2 regions of the Microbacterium sp. SWDP-B6 genome follow, and region 1 is predicted to be linked to the other one. Evidence: predicted binding sites of a transcription regulator. Region 1 holds the regulator's gene; the other holds the start of a gene.
What was found. Region 1 encodes LexA, which represses DNA repair genes until DNA is damaged. Its sites were predicted from a motif close to TCGAACANNTGTTCGA; they were not measured.

Region 2: the regulator LexA is predicted to act here: its motif matches at 3,413-3,428, upstream of OPU70_RS06625 (HNH endonuclease signature motif containing protein).

The regions. Positions count from the first base shown of each region.
Region 1 is NZ_JAPFGV010000002.1:31,886-37,508, forward strand. It holds gene OPU70_RS04680 (histidinol-phosphate transaminase) at 1-587, opposite strand, end outside; gene OPU70_RS04685 (LysM peptidoglycan-binding domain-containing protein) at 679-1,041, opposite strand; gene lexA (transcriptional repressor LexA) at 1,323-2,009, shown strand; gene OPU70_RS04695 (S9 family peptidase) at 2,119-3,978, shown strand; gene smpB (SsrA-binding protein SmpB) at 3,979-4,455, opposite strand; gene ftsX (permease-like cell division protein FtsX) at 4,540-5,454, opposite strand; gene ftsE (cell division ATP-binding protein FtsE) at 5,451-5,623, opposite strand, start outside.
Region 2 is NZ_JAPFGV010000003.1:133,172-138,794, reverse strand. It holds gene hemB (porphobilinogen synthase) at 1-524, shown strand, start outside; gene OPU70_RS06630 (glutamate-1-semialdehyde 2,1-aminomutase) at 631-1,953, shown strand; gene OPU70_RS06625 (HNH endonuclease signature motif containing protein) at 1,999-3,402, opposite strand; gene OPU70_RS06620 (hypothetical protein) at 3,547-3,996, shown strand; gene OPU70_RS06615 (ATP-binding cassette domain-containing protein) at 4,076-5,623, opposite strand, start outside.

The DNA.
Region 1 (5,623 bases):
TCGTCGACGACCACGATCCCCGTCGATGCCTCGTAGACCGCTTCGACCACGTCTAGACCGAGCGGTGTGCCCGTCGGGTTGTTCGGGGAGCACAGGAGGATGACATCGGGGTCGACATCCCTGACCTGGGCTGCCGCCTCTTCGGGCGTGATCGTATAGTCGGGCTGCCTGGCGCCGGCGACCCACCGCGCCCCGGTCCCCTTCGAGATCAGCGGGTACATCGAGTAGGTCGGGCTGAAGCTGAACGCCGTACGACCCGGCCCCCCGAATGCCTGCAGGATGTGCTGAAGGACCTCATTCGACCCGTTGCCCGCCCAGATCTGATCCGCCTCGAGACCGTGGCCGAGGTACTCGGCGAACCCCTCGCGCAGCGTGGTGAACTCGCGATCCGGGTAGCGGTTGACGTCTCGGAGCGCGACCGCGATGTCATCGAGGATGTCGCTGGCCACGGCGTCCGGAACCGGATGCGTGTTCTCGTTGACGTTCAGTGCGATCGGGAGAGGCGCTTGAGGCGCTCCGTACGGCGTGAGCCCCCGGAGGTCGTCGCGAAGTGGCAGGTCGTCGAGTGATGCAGTCACCCTTCCCATGGTAGGCCGCGTTCGCCCCATGAATGCCCGTCGAGACCGAGTGTGAACGGGAACTCCCCCGCCTCGCTCCACGAATCGGGCGAAGTCGGGCTCACTCCGAATACTGCGCCGGAATCGCCAGCTCCTGACCGATCTGCAGCTCCCCGCCGCGCAGCAGGTTCAGCCGTGTGATGTCGCCGATCACGTCGCGCGGATCGGCCTCGGGCGCGATGCCCTCTGCGATCGACCAGAGAGTGTCGCCCGGCATCACGGTCACGGTCGCGAACGTCGCCGTCGCCGTCTGCTCACCCGAGGCCATCGCGCTGCCGCCGCTGATCGCCGCGAAGGCGATTCCGACGGCGAGGGGCACCGCTGCGACGGCGAGCACGACGCGTCGACCACGCGCCGTCAGCCGGAGCCGCGTCGCCGGACGAGCCGGAAGGACTGCTGCACTGCTGAAGGTGATGGTGCTCATGTCGTGCTCCTCTGCATCTACCGCGTGGGCGGTGAAGTTGGCGTAGCGTTCGCATCCACGCCTCGGCCGGGAGCCGGGGATGCGAAGCTACGTACCGAAGTTATCTTCGAATTCGAACATCTGTCAAGCGTTCTTCGAAACAGAAGTGCGAGAATCGGCCGACACGCTCGAACAGATCTTCCACATCGTCGCGTTTCTCGGATACGGTTTCGATAGGAACACCCCATCACGGGCCTCCGACATTCGAACTGAGACGCCGGATCGCACACCTGAGGAGCACCATGAGCGACAACTCCGCCCCCGAGGCCGACGCCCCGCGCACTCGTCGCCGGAAGAGCCTGAGCCCGAAGCAGATGGCGATCCTCGAGGTCATCCAGACGTCGATCAGTCACTACGGCTACCCGCCGAGCATGCGCGAAATCGGCGACGCCGTCGGACTCAAGTCGCTGTCCAGCGTGACTCATCAGCTGGGTCAGCTCGAGCTCAGCGGATATCTGCGCCGCGATCCGGGAAAGACCCGCGCGATGGAGGTGCTCATCGACCTCCCCGGCGCGAGCGGTGAGAACCCTGCCGATGTGGCGACGCCCGTCGGAGACGCCGCACTGGTTCCCCTCGTCGGGCGCATCGCCGCCGGCGTTCCGATCACCGCCGACCAGCAGGTCGAGGAGATCTTCCCGCTCCCCCGTCAGCTCGTCGGCAAGGGCGACCTGTTCATGCTCAAGGTGTCGGGCGAGTCGATGATCGACGCCGCGATCTGCGATGGCGACTGGGTCGTCGTCCGTTCGCAGAACAGCGCAGAGAACGGTGAGATCGTGGCCGCCATGCTCGACGGCGAGGCCACCGTCAAGGTACTCCGGCGACGAGACGGCCACACGTGGCTGCTGCCTCGGAACTCCGCTTTCGAGCCGATCCTCGGCGACGAGGCCGTCGTGCTCGGCAAGATCGTCGCGGTGCTCCGCTCCGTCTGACCCTCTCCGCACACGAGCCTCCGGAATCGTGCATTCTCGGAGACCTCGTCGCCTGGCCCGAAACCCACCCTGTGTGACGCCGTGAGCCGGTGCGCCATAGGCTCGAACCATGTCGTCGCCGTTCGGTACCTGGCCCTCTCCGTTCACTCCCGACCGGATCGCCGCGTCGTCTCCGAGGATCGACGGCGCCGCCTTCGTCGGCGATGACATCTGGTGGGGCGAGTCGGTGCCTGCCGAGGGCGGTCGCCTGACGGTACGAAGTTCCAGCGGCGCCGAGATCCTCCCCGCGCCCTGGAGTGCACGGTCGCGCGTGCACGAGTACGGCGGAGGGGCGTGGACGGCGGATGCCGAGGGGACACTGTTCTTCGTCGAGGCCAAGGATCAGCGTGTGCATCGGATGCCCCGCGGTGGCGCCCCGATGCCCCTGACTCCCGCGGGGCCGGCACATGGCGGCCTGCGCCTGCAGAACGGGCGACTGTTCGCGGTGCGGGAGGACCTCTCGGTCGACCCGCACCAGCGCGGCATCGTCGAGATCCCGACAGACGGGTCCGCCTCCGACGATCCGACGCTGCTGAAGGTGCTCGTGGAGGGAGAGTCGTTCTACGCGCATCCTGCGCTGTCTCCCGACGGGACTCGCGCCGCGTGGGTCGAATGGTCGGGCGAACGCATGCCGTGGCAGCACGCGTCGCTGGTGCTCTCCGACGGCACCGGCCGGACGGAGCTGCCCACGCGAGCCGCCCTCCAGCCGGAGTGGACGGACGACGGCGAGATCCTGTACTCGGATGACCCCTCCGGTCGCTGGGCGCTGCACCGACAGCGCGTCGACGGCCGCGAAGCGGTCGGTCCCGCAGAGCGGATCGCCGACACGGACGCCGACACGGGGTACGGACTCTGGGTGCTCGGCAATCGCTGGTATCGACCGCTCGCCGACGGTCGCATCGTGGCGGTGCGCACGAACGGACGCGACGAGGTGGACGTCATCGAGCGGGACGGCGGTGCCCACCGCATCCCCGTTGCCGCCGACGGCCATGTCAGCATCGACGATGTCGCAGGCACCCGAGTGCTCCTCTCCGGCAACAGCTCGACGACCGCGCCAGGTGTCTGGTGCGTCGACGTCGACTCCGGCGACATAGAGGTGGTCGCGGGAGCGACGCCGGCCGACCCGACGTGGATGCCCGCAGCATCCGAGATCCTGGTCGATGGCGCTCACGGCCCTGTCCATGCTTTCGTCTACGAGCCCGTGAACCCGTCGGCTTCAGCCGCGGACGACGAGCTCCCGCCCTACCTCGTGCTCGTGCACGGCGGCCCGACCGCCCATGCGACGGGCGCCTCGTCCGCGGCCATCGCGTTCTGGACCAGCCGCGGCATCGGCGTGCTCGACGTCAACTACGGCGGATCGACGGGATACGGGCGCGCCTACCGAGAACGACTCGACGGCGGATGGGGCGTGGTCGATGTCGACGATGTGATCGCCGCGGCGCGCGGCCTCGCCGACGCCGGGCTCGCCGACCCCGATCGCATCGCGATCCGCGGGGGCTCGGCCGGCGGCTGGACGGTGCTCTCGTCGCTGGTGCGGGGCGGCACGTTCGCCGCGGGCATCAGCCGATACGGCGTGGCCGATCTGCGGATGCTGACCGAGCACTCGCACGACTTCGAGGCGCACTACGTCGAGGGCCTGGTGGGACCGCTGCCCGAGGCCGAGGCGCTCTACGTCGATCGTTCTCCCCTGACGCACGCCGATCGGATCGGCGTGCCCGTGCTGCTCATGCAGGGAGCGGAGGACCGTGTCGTGCCGCCGTCGCAGTCCGAAGCGATCCGCGACGCTCTGGCGCAGCGAGGCGTCGAGCATGAGTACGTGCTCTACCCGGGCGAGGGCCACGGCTTCCGTGCGAGCGAGACCATCGTCGACGCACTCGAGAGGGAGCTCGGCTTTCTCGGACGCGTGTTCGGCTTCACGCCCGCGCGCTGATCACTCCCCGACGCGGTTGCGCAGGCGCATGGCGCGGTCGGCCTCGCGGGTGTCCTGACGCTCACGCAGCGTCTGACGCTTGTCGTATTCCTTCTTGCCCTTGGCGAGAGCGATCTCGACCTTGGCCCGACCGTCCGAGAAGTACAGCTTCAGCGGGATCAGCGTGTAGCCGCCGGCGGACACCGCATGCTGCAGCTTCGCGATCTCCTCGCGGTGCAGCAGCAGCTTGCGGACGCGCTTGGCGGAGTGGTTGGTCCAGTGCCCCTGCGAGTACTCCGGAATGTGCACGGAATCGAGGAAGACCTCGTTCCCCTTGACGAACGCATACCCGTCGCTGAGGTTCGCGCGTCCCTGACGCAACGACTTGACCTCGGTGCCGGTGAGCACCATCCCCGCCTCGTACGACTTCTCGATGTTGTAGTCGTGACGTGCGCGACGATTGGTCGCGATGACCTTCTCCCCGCGTTCCCTGGGCATGATTCTCTCCTGATCCGTGTCGCGCAGTGTTCCAGAGCCCGAGGCGGGCGCACGACAGCCTGTCAGTCTATACCGGCGAGCCGCTCAGGTGCGAAGCCAGCGTCGGATCGCGAAGCCCGCCGAGAGTGCGGCCAGCACGACACCGATCCCGATCAGCACGGGGACGACGACGACGGCATCCTGCATCGACACCCACGTCGTGATGAACGGCACGCGTCCTCGAAGGTAGCCGTCGACACCGAAGTGCACCCCGGCGACGACCGCCGCGCTCGCGAGGGCCGAGCCGAGGAACGCGGCGAACACGCCCTCCAGCACGAACGGCGTCTGGATGAAGCGGTTGGATGCACCCACCAGACGCATGATCCCGATCTCCTTGCGCCTGGCGTAGGCGGAGAGTCTGATGGTCGTGCCGATCAGCAGGATGGCGGCGATCAGCATCAGCGTGGCGATCCCCACCGCGATGTATGTCGCGACCGTCAACGCGGAGAAGAGCGGCTCTAGGTACTGCAACTGGTCCTGCACCTGCTCGACGCCGGCGACGCCGTTGAACGCCTCGGAGATCACCTGAGACTGGCCGGGGTCCTTCATGGTGACGAAGAAGACCTCGAACGCCTGCTCGGGGGTGATGACGCTCGCCTGGTCCTCGCCGAGCTGCTCGACGAGCTTGGCGTAGGTGTCCTCCTTGGAGTCGAAGGTGACCTCGCTGATGAGGGGGGCGAGCGCCTCGCCCTCGAGCTGGGCCCGCACGGCGTTCACCTGCTCTTCCGAGGCACCACCGTCGACACAGGTGTCCTGCTCGGAGATGTCGGAGCACATGTACACGGCGACCTGGGCCCGCTCGGTCCAGTACCCGCGCATGGTGCCGATCTGCGCCTGCATGAGGATCGCAGCGCCGACGAACGTCAGCGACACGAAGGTGACGAGAACGACGGAGATGACCATCGAGATGTTCCGTCGGAGGCCGCCGAGGGCCTCGGTGAGGATGAGTCCGATTCTCATGACGTCGGCCCCACTTCTTCGGAACCGTCATCAGACAGGCCGAGGCGATCGGCCACGCCGAGCTCGGCGACGTCGACCTGCGGCATCACGATGGGATGCGTCCGAGGCGCGACAGGGGCCTGGACGGCCACGGGCTGCTCCTCGACGACGGGCGGCTCGATCGGTGCGG
Region 2 (5,623 bases), on a different contig from region 1:
TGGCCCTGGCTCAGGCTCGGGCGGGCTCTCAGCTGCTCGGCCTCTCGGGAATGATGGACGGCCAGGTCGCCGTCATCCGCGAGGCGCTCGATTCCGAGGGCTTCACCGACACACTGCTTCTCGCCTACGCCGCGAAGTATGCGAGCGCGTTCTACGGTCCGTTCCGTGAGGCCGTGGATTCGCAGCTGAAGGGCGACCGTCGCACGTACCAGCTCGACCCCGGCAACCGCCGCGAGGGCGTGCGGGAGGCTGTCGTCGACGAGGAGGAGGGTGCGGACATCGTCATGGTGAAACCCGCCATGGCCTTCCTCGACGTGCTGCGTGAGGTGCGAGACACCGTGCACATTCCGGTGTGGGCATATCAGGTGTCCGGCGAGTACGCGATGATCGAGGCCGCTGCCGCGAACGGCTGGATCGATCGCCGCGCGTCGATCCTCGAGTCGCTGCTGTCGATCCGCCGCGCTGGCGCAGATGTCGTCCTGACGTACTGGGCGACAGAAGCCGCTCGCTGGCTGCGCCCCTGATCGCGCTCCGTCGACTCGGCGAGGTCGTCTGAGTCCCTCCCTCAGGTCTGCGGACTAGCCTGGAGGGGATGCCGGGAGAGCTCCGTGCATCGCTGAGGAGTGTGCTGTGACCGACCGCAATGATGACCTGTTCTCCGCTGCCCGCACGGTGATCCCCGGTGGTGTGAACTCGCCCGTGCGCGCATACGGTTCGGTCGGAGGCACGCCGCGCTTCCTCGCATCGGCCGCGGGTGCGACGGTGACCGATGCCGCAGGCAACGAGTACGTCGACCTCGTCGCGTCGTGGGGTCCGGCCCTGCTCGGCCATGCGCAGCCTGAGGTCGTCGCCGCCGTGCAGGAGGCGGCCACTCGAGGACTCTCGTTCGGCGCCCCGACCGCGGGCGAGGTCGAACTCGCTCAGCTGATCGCGGATCGTGTGCGGTTCGGGGAGACCCGGCCCATCGAGCGAGTGCGCCTCGTCTCGACCGGCACAGAAGCGACGATGACCGCGATCCGCCTTGCCCGCGGCGCCACCGGACGCGACCTGCTGGTCAAGTTCGCCGGCCACTACCACGGTCACTCCGACGGTCTCCTCGCCGCGGCCGGTTCCGGCGTCGCGACTCTCGCTCTGCCCGGCTCCGCGGGGGTGCCCGCGCCGATCGCCGCGCAGACCCTCGTGATCGACTACAACGACCCGGGCGCGCTCGAGGCCGTCTTCGCCGAGCACGGTCCGCGCATCGCCGCGGTGATCGTCGAGGCCGCAGCCGCGAACATGGGTGTGGTTCTGCCGCTGCCAGGGTTCAACCGGCTGCTGGCCGAGACCGCACACGCTCATGGCGCGCTGTTGATCCTCGATGAGGTGTTGACGGGCTTCCGCGTGCACCCCGCAGGCTTCTGGGGGCTCCAGGCCGCGGCCGGCGAGGACTACCTGCCCGACATCTTCACGTTCGGCAAGGTCGTCGGCGGAGGAATGCCCCTGGCCGCTCTCGGTGGACGCGCTGAGGTCATGGACCTGCTGGCACCTCTCGGCCCGGTCTACCAGGCGGGCACGCTCTCGGGCAACCCGCTGTCGGTCGCCGCCGGCCTGGCGACTCTGAGGCTCGCGACCCCTGAGGTCTATGCGACCGTCGATGCCGCCGCAGCCAGGGTCTCTGGCGCCCTGGACGCCGCTCTCGCGGACGCAGGTGTCACCCACGCCGTCGCGCACGCGGGAAACCTCTTCAGCGCTTCGTTCCGCGCTTCAGCGCCTCGCGACTATGCCGAGGCCCAGGCCCAGGAGTCGTTCCGGTACGCGCCGTTCTTCCACGCGATGCGCGAGCAGGGCGTCGCGCTGCCTCCGAGCGTGTTCGAGGCCTGGTTCCTGACTGCCGCGCACGGCGAGGAAGAGCTTCAGCGCATCGAAGCGGCGCTCCCGATCGCGGCCGAGGCCGCTGCCCGCGCACAGGCGTAAGCTGCACGATCCCAGGTCTGAGACGGACTAACGGCGTGACGAACGTCAGACGAACATGACTCGTCGTGACGGTGAGTCCCGATAGGTGCGGCCGAGTGGGCTGAACCAGTCGATCGTGCCGTCGGGAAGCTGCTGCGCCGTCCAACGATGGTCGTCAGCGACGTCTGGATGCTTGAGAGAGTGGTGCCGCGCGCACAGATGGGCGAGGTTGTGGATCTCGGTCCGCCCGCCCTTCGCATGATCGAAAGTGTGATCGATCTGGCACCGATGCGCCGGCATCCTGCAGCCGGGGAATCGGCAGTGTTGATCTCGCGCACGGAGGAACCGCCGCATGGGTTCTGTCGGCCGGTAGGTGTCGGTCTCGACGACAAGTCCGGTCGGATCGAGGAACAACCGGGACCATCCGCCGTTGCGGCCCGCGAGATCGCGGGCGATATCGGGGTGCAGCGGCCCGTGTCCGTCGAGCTGCGCGGGGCGATCGTCGCACCCCGCGAGCGTGGTGGCGGCGACTGTGACTTGGATGCGCCCCTGGATGTTGTCGAGTCCTGAGCCGTTTGCCGCGCTCGGATCGGAGGCGAGCAGGAGGTCGATCAGCAGATCTGCCCGCACCTGATCGATCGTGCGGGTGTCGGACGGGATGTGTTCGACCGTGGGGCCGGTCGGATCGGTTGTGAAAGTCCCGTCGCCGAAGATCGCGTAATCGTCGCGCGACGGGTCGTCTTGCGCGATGTCGTCAGGATAGATCGGATTCTCGCCGTCGTCCATCGGATCGAGCGTCGGCTCACGGTCGTTCCGCCCGGCGATGACGACGTGCGCGAGTCGGGTGAGTCGGTCGAGGATCGCCGTCGCGAGATGTTCGGGGAGCACGACTGTCAGCACACACAGACCGTCTCCTGCCGGGCGTACGGTGACGGTGCGCTCCGACTTCGAGCGCGCATGGCGCTCGGCGACCGTGGAGCCTGCCAGGACGGCGGCCAGCTCGCGCAGGTGCGCTCGTGTTCGTGCAGGGGTCTCCCGCTCGGCCACGATGACCGCGACCGTGGCGTACAGCGGCAGCACATCGGCATCCGCTCGCCCGTTGTTGACCGCCTCCCGGACCACTCCTGCGGCCCGCACGATCTCGCGGACATGCGCCGCCGTGATGCGGCCGGCCCTGAAAGCCGAACGCACACCGGGGTGGCTGGCGGCGAGGAAGCCGGCATCGGTGAACGCGTATTCGACGCTGCCCTGAGTGAGGCGGCCGGCCGCGGAGTACTCCGCGATCATCGACCTGTGGATGGCGTCGCGGTGGAACGGGTTCTCGTCGGAGTCAGACCGGCTCAGGCGCATCCGCTCGGCAAGAAGATCGGACGCCTCGGCTTCGAGGCGTGCGATCTGTCGCCGCTTCTCGACCCACGAGTCGAGCAGCGCAGCGCGTTGCTCGAGGTCGGAATCGGTGGCGGATGGCATGCTCCGACTCTAGTAGATTTGTTCGAAGGTCGAGCAGAACATCGGAATGGAAGAAGGTGGAATCGTGGGAACCGACAACGGATCGTTGCCTTCCTGTGAACAAGACACAGACATCTGGAAGGGTGCCGCTGGCAGACTGGACGCATGGTGACGTTGCTGCTGGACCAGACGCAACTCGAGATCGTGCTCTCGCCGATCGAACGTGCGGCGAGCTTCCACCGCGACAATGTGAGGCTCGTGCGCGACACCATCACCAAGGTCCAGCTGATCGACGACGCATGGACCTGGTTGCGTGGCGTGCCGAATCCGGGAACGCACATCCCCGGGGTGCTCGCCGCCGGAACGTGGAAGGCTGCGGGCAGCGTCGACTTCGTCCTCATCCGCCGCCGACGTCCCAGCGTCGTCATCGACCTCTCCGGTGACGAGCAGTACCGACGACTGATCCTCACGACGAGGCACGGCCTCGCTCTGACCCAGGCGCTCCGACTCGACGTGTCGGATGAACCGGCAGACGTCGAGGAGATCGTGGCCACATCGCCCACGCCGGTGTCGAAGGGGAGTCGCCGTCCGGTGATCCGCCCACGGCCCGCCTGAGCGATCCGAGAACGAGCGAACGCCCTCCGCAGCCTCACGGCGCGGAGGGCGTTCGCGTCGGTGCCCTCGAGGGGTGACCTCAGGAGCGGTCGTGCTCGCCCTCGTGGTGCTCGTGGTGCGCGTCCTCGTGGTGCTCGTGGTGCTGGCCCTCGTGCTGCTCGTGGTGGTCGCCCTCGTGGTGCTCGCCCTCGCGACCGTCGTTCGCCTCGGGAGCGGCATCCGCCTCTGTCTCCGCCTCTGCTGATGCGTCGACTTCTCCGAGCGGGTAGTCCTTGGGCTCGTCCTCGTAGTACGCGCGTGCAGCGGCGGCGAGCATGGAGGTGACGGCAGCCGAACGAGGGTCGTCGTCGCCAGACGCTTCAGCCGACGCGTCATCCGACGATTCGTCGGACTCGTCGGACTCGTCGGACTCGTGTGCCTCGGCGAAGAACTCGACTCCGGAGTGCTCGCCGGTGCCGTCTTCGTTCGCAGTCTGGTCTGTCGCGTCAGCGACGTGACCGTCGGTGTCGTCGCTGACGCGGGCGTCGGTGTGGTCGGCGGCATGAGCGTCCGGCGCGTCTGCCGGGGCGGTGCCGAAGAGGATGTCGTCGAACGACGGCTGGGCGTTCGCCGCTTCGGCGTCCGCGGGCGTCTGCGGCTCGGTCGATCCGCCTGCCGGGTCATCATCGCCGTGGGCGTCCTCGCGGCCCGCATGCGCGGCCTCCGAGGCGACGTCGGCCGCATCTTCCGCGTCGTTCGCATCCGAGGCATCGGCCGCATAGCGGAGCTCTGCCGCGGCGTACTCGACGTCACGAGCCGCATCCGCCGCATCAGCCGCGTCGTCGGCCTCGGCATCCGCCGCGTCGGCCTCTGCGCGGGCGGCGTCGGTCGCGTCCGCATCGGATTCGGAGAGAACCGACGCATCCGCATCGGTCGCAGCTGCATAAAACTCGGACACATCGGACCCCGCGACATCCTGCGCCTGAAGGGTCTCGGAATCGGCGTGGTCGGAGTCGGCCACGTCCGACGACTCGGATGGCGCCGCGAAATCGACGGCAGGCGCTCCGGCATCCGCGACCGGCGCTGCGGAATCGACCGGCGCGGCGGTGATGGCCTGCGGCGCGAGCCTGCCGCCGCGGACGAGCTCGATGAAGACGTCCTCGAGAGTGGGGCCGCGCTGCACCAGGGTGGCGAGGGCGATGCCGGCCGATGCCGCGATGGCGCCGACGGCTCCCGCGTTGCTGCCGCGAACCGTGAGACCCGATCGGAGCACCTCGACCTCGAGGCCCGCTGCCGAGAGCGCGGACTTCAGTGCGGCACGATCCGCCGCGTCGACCACGACAGAACCGGCAGAAGGGTCGGCGAGCGTCTCGATGCCGCTCGAGAGAACGAGCTGGCCCTTCGAGAGCACGAGCACGTGGTCTGCGACCTGTTCGATCTCGCTCAGCACGTGCGAGGAGACGAGAACCGTGCGGCCCTCGTCGGCGAGGCGACGCAGAAGGAGGCGGATCCAGCGGATGCCCTCCGGGTCGAGGCCGTTGGCCGGCTCGTCGAAGACCAGAGCGCCGGGGTCGCCGAGCAGCGCGTGTGCCACGCTCAGCCGCTGACGCATTCCGAGCGAGAAGCTGCCGATGCGACCTTCAGCCTC